DNA from 2 places in the Butyricicoccus sp. genome. Region 2 is predicted to be linked to the other one. Evidence: predicted binding sites of a transcription regulator. Region 2 holds the regulator's gene; the other holds the start of a gene.

Region 1 (8,764 bases), on a different contig from region 2:
TCGCCAACGCGATATCCTTGCCCGCCTTGATGGCCGCCATCGTCGGCAGCAGGCCGACCATGCCGACAACCGCCGTCACCACGATGTCCGCGCCGCTCTCGGCGGCACAGGCGATCAGACCGTCCATACCGGTCAGAACCTCAATATCCGTGTCCGCCAGCTTAATTTTCAGCTCCTTGGCTGCGTTTTCGTCCATCGCGCAGACCATTTTCGGATGCAGGGCACGCGCCTGCTCCTCCAATAAGTTTATGCGCCGGTTGGTCGTCAATGCGACGACTTCGGCGTCGATCGAAGGCAGAATATCGACCGTTTGCGTGCCGATCGAACCCGTTGAACCTAAAATCGCAATCTTCTTCATTATTTTTCTCCTGTTAAACGATTTGGGATAATGGATAATGGAAAATGGAAAATTGAAAATTATGGTGCCGTGCAAAGCGCGGAATCTAATCATCGCGCAAAGCGCGATACCACAATTCTCCATTCTCCATTCTCAATTTTCAATTACCAAATGACTCTAAAGAGCAATTCCGCGAACGGCGCTACGAACAGCACACTGTCGAAACGGTCCAGCACACCGCCATGTCCCGGAAAAATATGTCCGTAATCCTTAATGCCGGTCTGGCGCTTGATGACCGAGAACGACAGGTCGCCGATCTCTCCGAGCACCGCGCCGACTGCGCCGAGCACGACCGCCGACCAGAGCGGCATTTCAAGGCCGAGCGTCTGGTTCATAATCAAAGCCGCGATCAGCACGAGGACAGCACCGCCGACCACGCCGCCGACTGCGCCCTCTACCGTCTTTTTCGGGCTGACGACCGGCGCCAGCTTATGCTTGCCGAACAGCATGCCCGAGAACAGAGCGCAGGTGTCCGCGCCCCAGGCAGCAAGCAGCGGCAGCAGCACGATGAACGCGCCGTGATGGTAGTTCATCTGGAAAATACGCAACAGGCTGAGCAGCAGGTACGGCACGACAAGTCCGCCGAAAAACGCCCACGAGACCTGCGAAGCCTTCATGACGTCGTGATATTTCAGTTCGATGGCGAACGAGCCGAACAGGAGCACCAGCACCAGACCCTGCATCACGCTCTCGAGCCGCAGCGGCAGGATGCTGAAATGACCGACAGCCAGTCCCAGCGAGACGGCCATTGCGAGCAGCAGTTCCAAGTGGTTGCGCACCAGTTTTGTCGAGCCGAGCACCTCATAGGTGGCGAACACGCACAGCGCCGCCACGACAAGCTCCAGCACGATCGGCGGGAACACATACAGCGCCAGCAGCACAAAAATAAAGCCGAATACGCCAAACAATACTCTTGCTTTCATAGTTTTATCACCCTAATTGGATATTAAACGCCGCCAAAACGACGGTTTCTGTTGTTAAAATTGTCGATTGCCGCATCCAGATCGGTGGTTTTGAAATCCGGCCACAGCACATCGGTGAAGTAGTACTCCGAATAGGCGGACTGCCACAGCAGGAAGTTGGACGTGCGGATCTCGCCCGAAGGACGGATGATGAGGTCGGGATCGGGCATGTGCGCGGTGTACAGGTGCGCGGAAATGGTGTCCTCGGTGATATCCTCGGGTGCCAGTTCGCCGGCTTTCACCTGCTCCGCGATAGCACGGACGGCGTTTTTGATCTCGTCCCTGCCGCCGTAGTTGATGCACAGCGAAGCCGTTGCCGCGTCCGGACCAAGCCGATCGGCAATCGCATCCACCTCCGCGATCTGCGCGCGAATATCCTCCGGCAGAACGGTCAGATCGCCTAACACGCGCACGGCAACGCCGCGCTCGAACATGGTTTCCGCCGCCTCCTTCAGATAGGAGCGGAACAGGTTCATCAGCGCGTCCACCTCGTCCTGCGGACGCTTCCAGTTTTCGGTAGAGAATGCATAGACCGTGAAATACTGTACGCCAATGTCCTTGCAGTAGGTGGCGATGGTGCGGAACGTCTCCGCGCCGACCTTGTGACCGGCCTTGCGCGGCAGACCGCGTTTCTTGGCCCAGCGGCCGTTGCCGTCCATGATGACCGCAATATGACGCGGCACCGGACGGTTTTCAGGCGCGTTATCCTTCTTTTTTCGTGTGAACAGACCCAACCTGCTTCCTCCCTGTTTGTCCCTCTTGCGGCAGGTTTTCCTGCCAATTTCATGCAAAAGGGCGACGAATCCGCCGCCCCCAATAAACTCTTGCACACGCTGCTTGCAGCGCATAAAATCCCGATTTGCTTGCAAATCGTACCCACATGGCAGGATTTCATTCAGAAATCCGAGCCATTGGCTCGCCCGCAGGCGACCGCCGCTCTGCGGCGGCATCCAATCGCGGCACTCTGTGCCGCACAAAAAGGCCCAGTTTTGCCGGGTCTTTTTGTCCCCCGACCCAGCGCCCGTGGGGCGCGTCATTCGGGTATCGAAGTGCGGTTTCCCCGGAACCGCACTTCGTATATAGGGGGCTTGTGAAGCCCCCTATAAGCGCAGCGGAAGTTATACTTCCGCAAGCTCCTTAGACTTCTTAGCGACCATTGCATCAACTTCCTTGACGTACTTGTCAGTCAGCTTCTGCATCTTGTCCTCGCCGTCGTGCAGCTCGTCCTCGGTGATCTCGCTCTTCTTCTGCGCTGCCTTGAACTTGTCCAGTGCATCACGGCGGATGTTGCGGAGTGCAACCTTGGCCTCCTCACCGGTCTTGGAAACGCCCTTGATGAGCTCCTTGCGGCGCTCCTCGGTCAGCGGCGGGAAGTTCAGACGAATCTGCTTGCCGTCGTTCTGCGGGTTGATGCCGAGGTCGGAGACCCGGATCGCCTTCTCAATGGCCTTGAGCACCGAGCCGTCCCACGGCTGGATGGCCAGCGTGCGCGGGTCGGGCGTAGAGATTGCCGCAACCTGATTCAGCGGGGTCGGTGCACCGTAATACTCAACGGTGATCTTATCGAGAACCGCCGGGTTTGCGCGGCCTGCGCGGACTGCTGCCAGCTCCTTGGAGAGCACGTCCAGCGTTTTCTGCATTTTTGCCTCGTGGGACTTGATCTGTTCCTTCATTATTTTACCTCCTCAACGATCGTGCCGATCTTTTCGCCGTTAACAGCGCGGTGAATATTTTCGGGGTCGGAAAGCGCGAATACCAGAATCGGGATATGGTTATCCATGGACAGCGAGGTCGCGGTAGAATCCATAACGCCGAGGCCCTGATTGAGCACGTCCATGTAGCTCAGGTGGTCGTACTTCTTGGCATCCGGGTTGACAGCCGGATCGGAATCGTACACGCCGTCTACGTTCTTTGCCAGCAGGATAACGTCCGCGCCGATCTCCGCCGCACGCAGAACCGCTGCGGTGTCGGTCGAGAAGAACGGGCAGCCGGTGCCGCAGCCGAAGATAACGACACGGCCCTTTTCCAGATGACGGGTCGCGCGGGAACGGATGTACGGCTCAGCGATCTTGTTCATCTCGATAGCGGTCTGTACGCGAACGTCCACGCCGCGCTGCTCCAGAGCATCCTGCAGCGCCAGTGCGTTGATGGTGGTTGCCAGCATGCCCATGTGGTCCGCGCGGGTGCGCTCCATCTTGCCGCCGCCGTCCTTTACGCCGCGCCAGAAGTTGCCGCCGCCGACAACAATGCCGATCTCGCAGCCCTCTTCGTTGCATTTTTTGATCACATCGCATACCGGACCGATGACATCAAAGTTCAGGCCGAAATGCTTATCGCCCGCAAGGGCTTCGCCGCTGATCTTGATCAGTACGCGCTTATATTTCTGTGCTTCCATGCTCCACACTCCTTATTCTATTCCTGTTTACTATTCTACCCTATTTTCGGAGAATTTGCAACGATTTATATAGTGGCAAATGAATAAAGGGCGAAGCGGTTTGCGCCCTCCGGACGGTTGCAGGCTCCCCTGAAAGGGAAGCTGGCGCAGCTTGCTGCGACTGAGGGGTTTCGGCACCGGTTTTTCGGGGCATCCGAACCGCGCAGGCGGTTCACCGCTTCCGGGCGAAGCGTTTTGCCGTAGACTGCGGCGGAGATTGCCGCTACGCGCGGCATAACAGTGCCGCGCAACTCGTTTTCCGGCACAAACCGGCTGCAATCGCAGGATTTGGATAATCTGCACAGGTAAAAATGTTGCGCGTCACGGGTATGCCGCGCCTGCGTAGATTAAACCGTATGTGTAGCAGAAAGGTATCTGACATTGCGTATAGGTAAAGAAATGGGCAGACACATTGGTCTGCCCTACGGAACGGTAACCCGACTGCCGTTCCCCTTTTTCATGCTTACGCAGTCTACCATCTGCACCCAAGCCCTTGCGGGAAAAGGGGTGATTCACAAGAGGGTGGAAAACCGCAGGTTGTCTACCCTCTTGTGCGCCCGCCGCGCGCAGCGGCAACATTCCCGCACGCCGCAGCGTGCGAAATCCTCTGCCGTGGGTACGGCAAACCCCTCCACCGCCGTTCGGCGGTTCCCCTCTCCTTTCAGGGGAGGCTTCCGGTCGGTGCAAACGGTTCTTAACGACATATATCCTTTGGGGAACGCAAAAAACCGAGGGCAAATGCCCTCGGTTTCGTGTTTTATTGCGCGATATGCGAAGAATTACTTCTTCAGAACAACCTCGCCGCCCAGACCGGTGTGTGCAGTGATGTACTCACGGCCCATCTTAGCGTACTCGAACGGATTAGCCTTAGCCGGATCCTGCTCTGCCTCTACCATGATCCAGCCGGTGTAGCCAGCCTTGTCAAGCAGATCGAATACAGCGTCGAACTCTACGCAGCCGTCCGGATCGCCCGGTACGGTGAAAGCGCCTGCGCGAACTGCATCCAGGAAAGACCAGTGCTCAGCGCGAGCCTTCTCAACCAGCGGCATACGCATGTTCTTCAGATGAACGTGACCAACACGGTCAGCGAACTTCTCGAGCATCTTTACCGGATCCTCGCCAGCGAAGGTGAAGTGACCGGTATCGAAGCACAGGAATACATACTTCGGGTCGGTGTTCTCCATCAGGCGGGTAGTCTCCTCAACGGTCTGGCATACGGTGCCCATGTGATGATGGAAGCAGGTGCGGATGCCGTACTTCTCCATGGACAGCTTGCCCAGCTTGTTCAGGCCGGTGATGAAGCGATCCCACTCCTCGTCGGTCAGAACGCGCTTCTTGTCGTCCAGAATCGGGGTGTCCAGCTGGCCCTGGATAGAACCGGACTGCTCAGATACGTTGATTGCGGTAGCGCCAACGTAGGACAGGTAATCCAGCTCCTTGATGAACTCAGCCTCTACCTCTTCGTACGGCTTGTCAACCAGGAAAGAGGAGAACCACTTGGAAGCGATGGTCAGGTTGCGGGCGTCCAGCATGTGCTTGAGGACGGTCTTGTCCTCCGGGTACTTGTGGCCTACTTCGCAGCCGTCAAAACCAGCGAGCTTCATCTCAGAGATGCACTGCTGGAAGGTGTTCTCGTCGCCGAGATCCCACATATCATCATTGGACCAGCCGATCGGGCAGATACCCAGTCTTACTTTCTTCGGATCTAACATAGTTATTCCCTCCATAATCTTCTCTCTGCGTCTGCGCAGAACAAACGCATTTTTGTTATTCTTATTGTACCCTTATGCACTGTAAATGTCAAACGCATTTTTTCACAAAGCCGAGTTGTGCAATCCGCTGTTTTTGTCATTCCGCGAACTTGTGCGTGTGCGTGCACGCACTTTTGCGCAAAAACCGCGCGAGATTGTTCCCGCGCGGTTGATTATGTCTTATCTGTAACTTTTCGTCTGCTGCGCTCAGATACGGGCCACACCGGAATCGCGGGCGGCCTGTGCAACGGCATCGGCTACCGAACGGATAACCTTCTTATCGAACGCCATCGGCATGATATACTCCGCGTTCAGCTCCTCATCGGAAACGCAGGCCGCGATCGCCTTTGCCGCTGCCAGCTTCATCTCCTCGTTGATGTCGCTTGCGCGAACATCGAGTGCGCCGCGGAAAATGCCCGGGAACGCAAGCACGTTATTAATCTGGTTCGGGTAGTCCGAACGGCCGGTGCCGACAACGGCAGCGCCGCCCTTCTTTGCGTCCTCCGGCCAGATTTCGGGCACCGGATTTGCCATAGCGAATACCATCGGGTCCTTGGCCATGGTGGAGACCATCTCGGCAGTAAGCACCTGCGGAGCAGACATGCCGAAGAATACATCCGCACCCTTGACAGCATCGGCCAGCGTGCCGGTCATGTGCTCGCGGTTGGTGACCTTGGCCATCTCCTGCTGTGCCGGATTCAGGCGCTCGTCCCCCTCGCAGACGATGCCGAAGCGCTCGACCATCGTGATGTGCTTGACGCCAAGGAACATCAGGAACTTGGTAACGGCGATAGCAGCTGCGCCGCAGCCGTTGACAACCATCTTGATCTCATCGACCTTGCGGCCGGTCAGGCGGCAGGCGTTGAGCAGAGCCGCACCGCAGCAGACAGCGGTGCCGTGCTGATCGTCGTGGAATACCGGAATGTCGCAGACCTCTTTGAGTCGGCGCTCGATCTCAAAGCAGCGCGGAGCCGCGATATCCTCGAGGTTGATGCCGCCGAACGAGCCAGAGATCAGCTGAATGGTGCGGACGATCTCATCCACATCCTTGGAAGCCACACAGAGCGGGAACGCGTCCACGTCAGCGAACGCCTTGAACAGCGCGCACTTGCCCTCCATAACCGGCATGCCGGCAATCGGACCGATATCGCCCAGACCGAGCACCGCGGTGCCGTCCGTGATGACCGCAACCAGATTGTGGCGGCGCGTGTACTTGTAGCTGAGAGACGGATCGTCCTTGATCTTGAGGCACGGCTCGGCAACACCCGGCGTGTACGCGATCGACAGATCGTCCTTGCTGTTTACCTCACAGCGGGCCACGACCTCAATCTTGCCGCCCCATTTTTCGTGTGCCTGCAGTGCGCGTTCCTTAACGTCCATGTTCTGTTCCTCCGTTATCGTTCTTGTTCCGTTCGACGGAAAGAGTTTTCTATCTTACCTTATTATACAGAGTAGAAATGCGTTCGTAAAGGGGTAGTTTGTACAAAGAGCGGGAAGTAATTGAGAATGGAGAATGGAGGATGGGGAATGAACGTGATGATTCATCGTGTTTCCCTGTTTAGGATTCGTGCATATTTTAATGATACGGCGGGATGGGGTCATCCCGCCCTACAATATATCGTGTTATTATGGTACATCAATTAACCATTCGATAAATGTATCATGTAGGGCGGGGTGACCACACCCCGCCGTTTATCCCCCTATATATATTTATATTCATCGAACATACGCTAAACCGTCACGCTAATTTTCCATCCTCAATTCTCAATTATTGCACTGTTTTCTGACCAGCTTCGGCAAGAGAAACACTGCCGCGCAGCCGGAAAACACTGCCGACACGACATCCGACAGCGGCTCAGAAAACATAACGGCTGTTGCCCCGAAAATCGGCGGCAGGACGAACACGCTGACGAGGAAAATGCCCTTGCGGAGCATGGAAAACGTCAGTCCCCATTTGACCAGGCCCATGCCGGTCATGCCGTCCACGAACGGGTACTGGATGGTCAGTCCGAGCACGCCGAGCGAGTAGATGCGGATCATATACGCCGCCATATCAATATACGCCGGATCCTTGGTGAAGATTTTGACAAAAGCGCCCGAGATCGTCTGCGCGAGCAGGAACATGATGCCGCAGAACACGAAGCACAGCAGCACAATGCACCGGAACGCCTTCATGACACGTTTTTCATCGCATGCACCGTAGTTATAGCCGAGAATGGACTGCGTGCCTGCCGTGATGCCGCCGAGCGGCATGGTGATGACGAGCATGAAGCTCTGCATGATGGCGGCACACGCGATGAGCATATCGCTGTCCGCGCCGCCGTATCTGCGTAGCATGACGTTGATGGAGATGAGCAGCACGTTATCGAGCGCGATGATCAGCGCAGGCGAAAGACCGACCTGCACGATACGGCGCATCCAGCCGAAATTGACCGGCTGACGGGTAATGCGGACGGCGGCTCTGCCGCCCATCAGGAACCGCAGGATGTACGCCGTCGAGCACGCCTGCGACAGCACGGTCGCAAGAGCGGCTCCGCGCACGCCCATGTCCAGCGCAAAAATGAACACCGGGTCAAGTGCAATATTTACGGCCGCTCCGAGCATAACCGACCGCATTGCGGTACCCGAAAATCCCTGACTCATTGTAATTTGATTGAGTCCGTAGCTCAGCAATGCGAACACAGTGCCGGAAACGTAGGTCGTAAAGTACGCCTGCGCGTAGTCCCACAGAACCTCGCTGCAGCCGAAGGTGAACAGGATCTGCCGCTTGAAAATGAGCAGTGGCACGGTCGCCAGCACGCTCAGCGCCAGCAAAAGATAAAAGCTGTTCGTGATGATCTGACGGGCGCCGTCCATGTCGCGCCGCCCCATGCGGATGCTCATCAGCGGGCCGCCGCCGAAGCCGATGAGCGCACCGATGGCGGTAATCATGGTCACCACGGGCGCGCACACGCCGACACCGGCCAGCGCCGCATCACCCGCACCCGCAATGTGGCCGACGTACATGCGATCGACCACGCTGTATAGAATATTGACAAACTGTGCCAGCATGGCCGGTATCGCAAGCTGCAGAACCAGCTTGCCGACCGGCGCTGTGCCCAGTGGGCTGTCTGTTTGGGACATGGTTCTCTCCCCTTTCTGCTCCCTCTATTATAGTGAAATTCGCCGCGGGCGTAAAGAGAAAAATGCCCTGACGAGAGGTCAGGGCATTCGCTTTTAG
Region 2 (8,764 bases):
CGCACGAACCGCGCAGGCGGTTCGCCCATTCTGGGCGGCGCCCTTTTTTCTGCACCAATTGACCGGGGCGCACGAACCGCGCAGACGGTTCGCCCTAACGGGCGGAGCGTTTTTCGCTGAAGTTCAGCGGGAGTTCGCCTACGCGGCGGGCGCATAAGAGGGATGGACACCAAAGGTTTCCACCCCTCTTATGAATCTCCCCGTTTCCTCTTAGCACGGCGAAATTTGCAGAACTGAGACTATAAAGGAATGGCAGAGGATTTTTTCTTCCGCAGGACGACTGATAGCCGTCCATGTATCCGCGTATTCGCAGTGTCAGATACCTTTCTGCTACACATACGGGCAACTCTACGCAGGGTGCGGCATAACAGTGCCGCACCCTGTGTAGCAGTTCGCTATCTATGAACTGCGAACAGGTTGCGAAAGACACGCTGTGGTAACCCGACTGCCGTTCCCCTTTTCGAAGCGGTCGCCGCTCTCTGGTCTGCGCCAGACTAACAAACAAAGGGAAAGGGGTGATTCACAAGAGGGTGGAAACCGCAGGTGTCTACCCTCTTGTGCGCCCGCGCGGCGTCAGCGCACGTCCCCGCCGCAGGGCGCGGCAAATCCCCCGCTTGATACAAGCGAAAAACCTCCCGCCCGTTAGGGGCGAACACGCCTGCGGCAGTTCACGTACCCCGCTCAGCCGGTGCCGGAAAAGGCTGCTCTCAATACTCGCGGTAAACCGCCTTGACCACGCCCAAAATCTGGCACCCGGTGCCGTTGATCGGCGGATACGCCGGATTCTCCGGCATGAGCCATACGCCGTCCGGCGTGATGTTGAGCGTCTTACAGGTAGCCTCATCCTCGAGCAGCGCAATCACGATGTCGCCGTTGCGCGCCTGTATATCCTGCCGGATAATGACCAGATCATCATCCATAATGCCCACACCGATCATCGAATCGCCGCGAATACGCAGCGCGTAATACTCGCCGCCGCCCGCTGCCGGCTCGAACGGCACATAGCCGATATGCTCCTCTACCGCGAGGATCGGCATACCGGCGGTGACGCGGCCCAGAATCGGCACGCGCGGCACCATGGAAGGGCCGCTGACCGGCGTCAGCGCACGCGATTTATGCTCATTCGGCTCCAGATAACCGGCCTCCTGCAGCTTTTTCAGGTGCGCATGCACGGTGGACGGCGACCGCAGTCCCATCTCTGCACCAATCTCGCGCACCGAAGGCGGATAGCCGTGTTCGAGGGAATAACTGCTTATATAATCCAGTATCTGCTGTTGTTTGGCGGAAATCTTCTTCATTTTCGGCACTCCTCGCTGTTTCCGTCGGAACATACGTTCGTAATTTTATCCTTATTATACCGCAATCCGCTGCAATAAGCAAACATTTGTTTGCATTAACCTGCACGAATTTTCCGCGTTAATCGACACTATCCTTCAATTTATCCATTTTTCTGCCGCCGTGTTGAAAAATAACGCAGTTTCATCACCTCATTGCTTGTATTTTACATGATTTTGTTATATCATATAAACAGCAAAAATATTGATTATTGCAAGGGGATCCGCATTCTGCGCCCCTAACTCGCAGGGAGGTTTTTATATGACCATCAAGACCGATCTCGGATATATCGACATTACCAACGAGGTGCTGGCCGGCATTGCCGGTTACGCGGCATCCTCCTGCTTCGGTGTCAAAGGCATGACCATCCGCTCCATGTCGGACGGACTGGCGCACCTGCTCGGACTGGAAAACCAGTCGCGCGGCGTAAAGGTCACCGAGGCTGTGGACGGCGGTGTCAACATCGACCTGCACATTGCAGTCGAGCACGGCGTAAATATTGCCACCGTCTGCCGCTCCATCATCGGCGAGGTGCGCTACAACGTCGAGCGCCTGACCGGTGTGGACGTGAAGAACGTCGATATCTATGTAGAGAGCATTAAGGCGGACTAACTTCCGCCATACCGAAAGGGCAGCTGTGCCCTTTTCCGCCGCGTTGGCTTGCGGCAACACCTTTTACTTTTAGGAGAGTTAGATAAATGGCAGATCATAAAATCAACGGTGCGCTGTACCGGTCCATGGTGATCGAGGGCGCACTCGCCATTGCCGAAAAGAAGGAACAGGCAAACGAACTGAACGTATTCCCGGTGCCGGACGGCGATACCGGCACGAATATGTCCATGACGATGGGTTCCGCGATGGCTGAGATGGAAAAGCTCGCTGAGCCGACCCTCGCCAAAGCGGCAGATGCGACCGCTTCCGCGCTGCTGCGCGGCGCGCGCGGCAACTCGGGCGTTATCCTGTCGCTGCTGTTCCGCGGCATGGCGAAAAAGCTGCGCGAGACCGAGGAGGCTGATGGCCGCACACTCGCGCTTGCGCTGCGCGAAGGCGTAGACACCGCCTACAAGGCGGTTATGAAGCCCGCTGAGGGCACCATCCTGACCGTATCGCGCGTTGCGGCACAGCACGCGGTCGAGCTGTGTCAGGCCGAGCCGACGCTCACCGCAGAGCAGGTTCTGGCAGCGATCCTCGAGCAGGGCCACACCGCACTCGAGGAGACCGTTCACCAGAATCCGGTACTCGAAAAGGCAGGCGTGGTTGACGCCGGCGGCTTCGGCTTTATCACCATCTTCGAGGGCATGCTGGACGCGCTGCGTGGCATCCACAAGGAACGTGCTGTTACGGCAGAGCCGACCAAGTCCACCGCAGACTTCGCTGCGATTAACGACGAGGACATCACCTTCACCTACTGCACCGAGTTCATCGCATCCCGCAAGGACAAGGCACGCAATGTTGCTCGTCTGCGCTCCATCCTGAACGAAATCGGCGATTCTCTGGTCGTTGTCGAGGATGATGATATCGTCAAGGTACACGTTCACACCGACCAGCCGAACAAGGCGCTCGAGGAGGGCCTGAAATTCGGCCCGCTGCTGACCGTCAAGATCGAGAATATGCGTGAGCAGCACACCGCCAAGGTCATCGAGGGCACGGCAGACGCGCCTAAGGAACGCGTGATCGTCCCCGCAGAGAAAAAGTTCGGCTTTGTGGCCGTTGCCGCCGGCGAGGGTCTCAAGAGCCTGTTCACCGACCTCGGCGCGGACGTTGTCGTACAGGGCGGCCAGACCATGAACCCGTCCACCGACGATATTCTGCACGCTGTCGATGCCGTTCCGGCAGAGATCGTTTTCGTGCTGCCGAACAACAAGAACATCATCATGGCTGCCGAGCAGGCGGTTCATCTCTCCGAGGAGAAAAAGGTGATCGTCGTGCCCACCAAGACCATCCCGCAGGGCATTTCCGCCATGCTGGCAGTCGATCCGGAGGCCGGACAGGACAGCGAGCTGGCGCTTGCTATGCTGGACGCGGCAAAGCATGTCCGCAGTGGTCAGGTGACTTACGCCGCCCGCGACAGCGAGTTTGACGGCAAGAAGATCAAGCAGGGCGAGTATCTGTCGCTGTGCGAAGGCAAGCTGTGCGCCAACGGCAAGGAAACCTCGGTCATCAAGAAGCTGGCGCGCGAAATGGTATCCGACGACAGCGCCTTTGCAACCGTTATCTTCGGCGAAGGCGTTACCGAGGAGCAGGCCGCTGAGGTCGAGAACCTGCTGCACAAGGAAAACAAGGAGATGGAGATCAACGTCATCGACGGTGGTCAGCCGGTTTACTATTACATCATTTCGGTGGAGTAAACCATCCCCTAAGCATAAAAAAGCATCGGAAACTGCGTTTCCGATGCTTTTTTTCGTGAAATTTCGTCTGCTGTGATTTACTTTACAAGCTCAGCTGCCATATCGAACATCGCCTGTGCATCCAGACCGGTATCAAAGCCGCTGATGAGGTACGTTGCGCCGTCCTGCTCCCAGAGTACGGACTGGAACATTTTATCCTCCACCTCGTCCGAGCCGTAGCTGATAACGAGTTCGCCGTTCTTCTCCTGCTGCTTTTCCTCGTCGGACTTCTCGTAGTCGGGCGGTACGAAGCGGTAATGCGTATCGCGGTAGGTCAGCGTGACGCCGTTTACCTCGGCGGTCGTTGCCGGAACCGGATTGTCCATTTCGTCCTCGGTGAACACGCTGTAACTCTTGTAGGCAGAGAAGTTGAGTTCTACACCGTCCTTCTCGTAGGTTGCGTCCACCTCGGCGACCTTTTCGTTCTCGCCCATGTCGTTCTGCGCGGTCGTGTCCACGTCAAAGCCGTAGCTGAACGTGTACTCGCCGATCTTGTCAGGCAGGGTCAGTGCCACGCCTGCGTCCGCCAGATGCGCCTGCGTGCTCGACAGATCCAGCCGCTGGTCAGACCAGCTCTGACTGAAAATGCCGCCCATGCCGCCTGCCGCAAATGCGCCGGTCACCGCGATAGCCGCCACAGCGGCAACCGCCACAAAGCGTTTGCTCCACAGATGACGCTTGCGTGCCGGTGCATTGTTCAATGCGAATTTGACGCGCGTCTGCATCGAATCCGGTGCATGCAGCTCATCTGCACACTGATGCAGCATTTCCTTGATTTCACGTTCCATTTTGATTTCATCCATGATTTGCAGCCTCCTTCGGCTTCCGTTCTTCGGTCAGCGCCTGCCGCAGATGACGGCGAGCGGAAAAAAGGCGGGATTTCACCGTTCCCTCGGTCACGCCGGTCGCCTGCGCGATCTCGCGCACCGAGCGATCATCGAAGTAATACAGCACCACGGTCACGCGGCGTTTTTCGTCCAGCGTGTCGAGAGCGGCGTACAGACGGCGCTGCTCATCCGTCCGCAGTACGGCGGACAGTGCGCTCTCCGCGCTCCCGCCCGTGTCGAAAAACTCGGATACCGGTGTTTCCCGTTTGGCCTTGCGGCAATACTTCCACGCCGCGCGGGACAGCGTTTTGAGTAGCCACGGGCGGAATTTACTGCCGTCCCGCAGTGATTTGATGGACTGCGCACAGGTGACAAAGGCCTCCTGCGCCAGATCCTCGCCGTCCGTCCTGCTGCCGGTGATCAGGCACGCAAGGCGGTATGCATCGTCCTTGTAGCGCTCGTACAGCTCATCGAACGCCTGCATATCGCCGTGCTGCATGCGGCTGACAAGCTCTTTATCGTTCATAACTTTCTATCCTTTCCCTGGGTGCGTCTGTATATAAGAGCATCCACTCTGGATTCGGTTCATTTTATTTTCAGTGAAATCCGCGTCCTTCGACGCACCCGAGTATAAGAGCCGCGAAGCGGCGGGCCGGTTCATTTTTATTTAACGGACACTTTGTACAGTTTTGACGGTTGCGTTTAACGTGGATGTATTCTATACTTAATTTATAAAATCTGGATTGTGCCGCTGTATCGTGTGGTCGCTTGCGAAGCGAACCTAACTCGCCTGCCCGGCGAGGGCACAAGAAGGAGACAACCTGCGGTTTTCTCCTTCTTGTGAATCTTCCGCTTTCCCTTAGAGGGCACGGCGAAAATCGGAGAGACGAGACCGCTCCGAAAAGGGGAACGGCAGAGGATTTTTTCTTCCGTAGGGGAGCACAGTGTGCTCCCATGCCCCTGCCTATACGCAGTGCCAGATACTCTGCTGCTACACATGCGGTTCCGTCTCCGCAGGCGCGACATACCCGTGTCGCGCAACCCTTTGGCACGTTGTAACGGAAGGCACCTGCGAATTTAGGTATTCGCTACAATTTATCTTCGTAGACCCTGTCTATCATAACACGCTAACGAATTGTGCGGCACTGTTATCCCCCAGGGGACCTTCTCTTGCCCTTCGGGCAATTCACCTTGTGCCGCACCCAGCGTAGATTTAACCGCATGTGTAGCAGTAATCTATCCGACACTGCGAATATGCGGATACATGGACGTGCAAAGCGCGTCCTGCGGTAGAAAAAATCCTCTGCCGTTCCTCTATAGTCTCAGTTCTGAACAACCACCGTGCCCTCTCAGGAAAGGGGTGATTCACAAGAGGGTGGAAACCTTGGTGTCTACCCTCTTGTGCGCCTGCCGCGTAGGCAAGATTCCGCTCGCTTCACAAGCGACCATCCCCCCGTTAAGGGAAAAAGAAAGGAAGTGCTTCCATGAATCAGCACCAATTCTTCACAGGAGAAATTTTCGACGCCTACCGCTGGTTTGGCGCTCACATAGAGCAAAACGCTGTCGTTTTCCGTACCTTTGCACCCAATGCCAGCCGCATTACGCTGACCGGCGCGTGCAACGGTTGGACCGAAACCGATCTGGTACAGGACGGCCGCAGCGGCTTCTGGTCGGTCTCTGTGCCGGACGCCCGCGCAGGCCAGTTTTACAAATACCGCATCTACGGCCCGGACGGCTCTGTCACCGAGCACTGCGATCCCTACGGCTTTGCCATGGAGCTGCGGCCTGCCTGCTGCTCGATTATCACCGACCTTGACGAGTACCGCTTCACAGACGAGGCGTGGATGGCTGACCGCACGGCTTCGCCGGACGCACCGCTGAGCATCTACGAGATGCACCTCGGCTCGTGGATGCGCAATCCGGATGACGCAAACGGCTGGTACACCTACGATGAAATCGCCCGCCGACTGATTCCCTATCTGCAGGAAAACGGCTACACGCATGTGGAGTTTCTGCCGCTGTCCGAGCACCCGTTTGACGGCTCCTGGGGCTACCAGAACACCGGATTTTTTGCTCCGACCTCGCGCTACGGCACGCCGGCACAGCTGAAACTGCTGATTGACAAGCTGCATCATGCCGGTATCGGTGCGATCATGGATTTTGTACCGGTACACTTTGCCGTAGACTCCTACGGTCTGGCAAAATACGACGGCACGCACCTGTACGAGTACCCGCATAGCGCGGTCGGCGAAAGTGAATGGGGCAGCTACAATTTCATTCATTCCAGACGGGAAGTACGCTGTTTTCTGCAGTCTGCAGCCGATTACTGGCTCACTGAGTTTCATTTTGACGGTCTGCGCATGGATGCGGTCTCGCGCCTGATCTACTGGCAGGGCGATCCCGCGCGCGGCGTCAACGGCGACACGCTCGAATTCCTCAAAAATATGAACCGCGGTCTGAAAGCCCGCCATCCCTCGGCTCTGCTCATCGCTGAGGACTCGACTGCCTATCCCGGTGTCACCCGTCCGGTGGACGAGGGCGGCTTGGGCTTCGACTACAAGTGGGATCTCGGCTGGATGCACGATACGCTCGAGTTCTGCCAAACCCAGCCGGATCTGCGTCCGCGCGACCATGGCAAGCTGCTCTGGTCGATGCACTATTTTTCCAACGAGCACTACCTGCTGCCGCTCTCGCACGACGAGGTTGTGCACGGCAAGGCGGCAATCGTGCAGAAAATGTGGGGCGCGGACGAATGCGACAAGTATGCGCAGGCGCGTGTGATGTATCTGTATATGTTCACGCATCCGGGTAAAAAGCTGAATTTCATGGGCAACGAGCTGGGTCAGCTGTACGAATGGAGCGAAGCCGGTACACTGGACTGGGCACTGGCAGAACGTCCGTTCCACCGATTTTTCCACAGCCTGTGCAAAACTTATGTGGAGAATCCCGCGCTGCACGCAGATTATGCGCCGGATAATTTCCGGTGGGCGGAAAATCATGCGGATGCGCCCTGCGTATTCGGCATGGAGCGCCGTGCAAACGGAGAAACGCTGCTCGCCCTGTGCAATTTTGCGGACAGCGAACAGAACTTCACCGCTTCCCTGCCGAAGTTTACGATTCTGCTTGACAGCAATGCCGCGGAGTTCGGCGGCACCGGAGAGACGCTTGCCGTCTCCCACAAGGATAGTCTGTGTACGGTTGCGCTGCCGCGATACAGTGCGGTTCTGCTCAAGCTGTAAAATCGAAAAGCAGCCGAAAAGGATTTCTTTTCCGCTGCCGTATACAATTACCAACTGCTGATTTCTCATTGCGAATCAAAAAGCGCTCTGCCAAAAACAGAGCGCTTTTCCTATTTATTCGACCGAAATCGGCTTTACCATCTGATAATGCAGTCCGTTCTCATCGCGGTACTCGCCGCGCTGCAGAAAACCGAATTTATGATAAAAACCCTGTGCACGCATGTTTTTCTCGGCAACACGAGCACACAGCTCGCGCTTGCCGAGCGCACGGTACACGCTGATGGCCTGACCGAGAATCTGTCCGCTCAGACCGCAGCCGCGGTAGTCACCGGCAATGCAGAAGCCGCCGACCAGACCAATCTCCGGCTGCTCCTCCCACCAGGTTTTCAGGTAAACGAGCGCGACCTCCTTCCCGCTTTCCAAACAGCCGAAGGTGCATGCCCGCGGCGAAACCTTCTGTGCCCGCTCTACATCGCGGATGAGCGCATCCGGATCGAGGTTTGCATCCGTGCCGTAGGCATTCCTGTGCAGCTCGCGCATGAATCCCACAATTTTATCCACATCCTGTGGATTCTTTGGGTCAGCGCGGCGGAACCAGATCTGCGGCGACGCCGGAATACCCTTGGTATTCGTCCAGCCAATGGACGCAAACGTGGAGTATTCCTGCGGCAAATGCGAGGCATCATTCTCGTAAACCACGTCGATATTGCCGTTTTCGTCAAATTCCAGCTTGGCAACACAGGTGTTGTCACCCCAGCCGATTTCGCCCATCTGTTCGGGTGCAAAGCCGTGTGCAATCGTCAGCATGCCGCGAATCGCACTGCCGTGCGTCACTACTGCGACCTCTTTGCCCTCATTTTCGCGCACAATTGCGCGCACGCCGTCCAGCATGCGCTGACCGGCCTGCATGACCGTCTCGCCGTGCGGCGGCGCTGCTTCCCACGGACGGGCACACCACAGCGCGTACTGCTCAGGC

What was found. Region 2 encodes LexA, which represses DNA repair genes until DNA is damaged. Its sites were predicted from a motif close to CNAACANNTGTTNG; they were not measured.
Region 1: iolE (myo-inosose-2 dehydratase) is a predicted target of LexA. The motif match lies at 5,547-5,560, and genes of this name have one in related genera.

What each region holds. Positions count from the first base shown of each region.
Region 1 covers NZ_CDRQNY010000018.1:25,968-34,731, reverse strand. Annotated here, with positions in the region: gene ACWVX6_RS07590 (1-deoxy-D-xylulose-5-phosphate reductoisomerase) at 1-361, opposite strand, end outside; gene ACWVX6_RS07585 (phosphatidate cytidylyltransferase) at 502-1,320, opposite strand; gene ACWVX6_RS07580 (isoprenyl transferase) at 1,344-2,093, opposite strand; gene frr (ribosome recycling factor) at 2,478-3,032, opposite strand; gene pyrH (UMP kinase) at 3,032-3,754, opposite strand; gene iolE (myo-inosose-2 dehydratase) at 4,573-5,505, opposite strand; gene ACWVX6_RS07560 (NAD(P)-dependent malic enzyme) at 5,752-6,924, opposite strand; gene ACWVX6_RS07555 (MATE family efflux transporter) at 7,309-8,667, opposite strand; gene ACWVX6_RS07550 (hypothetical protein) at 8,761-8,764, opposite strand, start outside.
Region 2 covers NZ_CDRQNY010000014.1:2,234-10,997, reverse strand. Annotated here, with positions in the region: gene lexA (transcriptional repressor LexA) at 708-1,298, opposite strand; gene ACWVX6_RS06450 (Asp23/Gls24 family envelope stress response protein) at 1,597-1,947, shown strand; gene ACWVX6_RS06445 (DAK2 domain-containing protein) at 2,034-3,683, shown strand; gene ACWVX6_RS06440 (hypothetical protein) at 3,761-4,525, opposite strand; gene ACWVX6_RS06435 (RNA polymerase sigma factor) at 4,518-5,075, opposite strand; gene glgB (1,4-alpha-glucan branching protein GlgB) at 6,034-7,788, shown strand; gene ACWVX6_RS06425 (GNAT family N-acetyltransferase) at 7,903-8,764, opposite strand, start outside.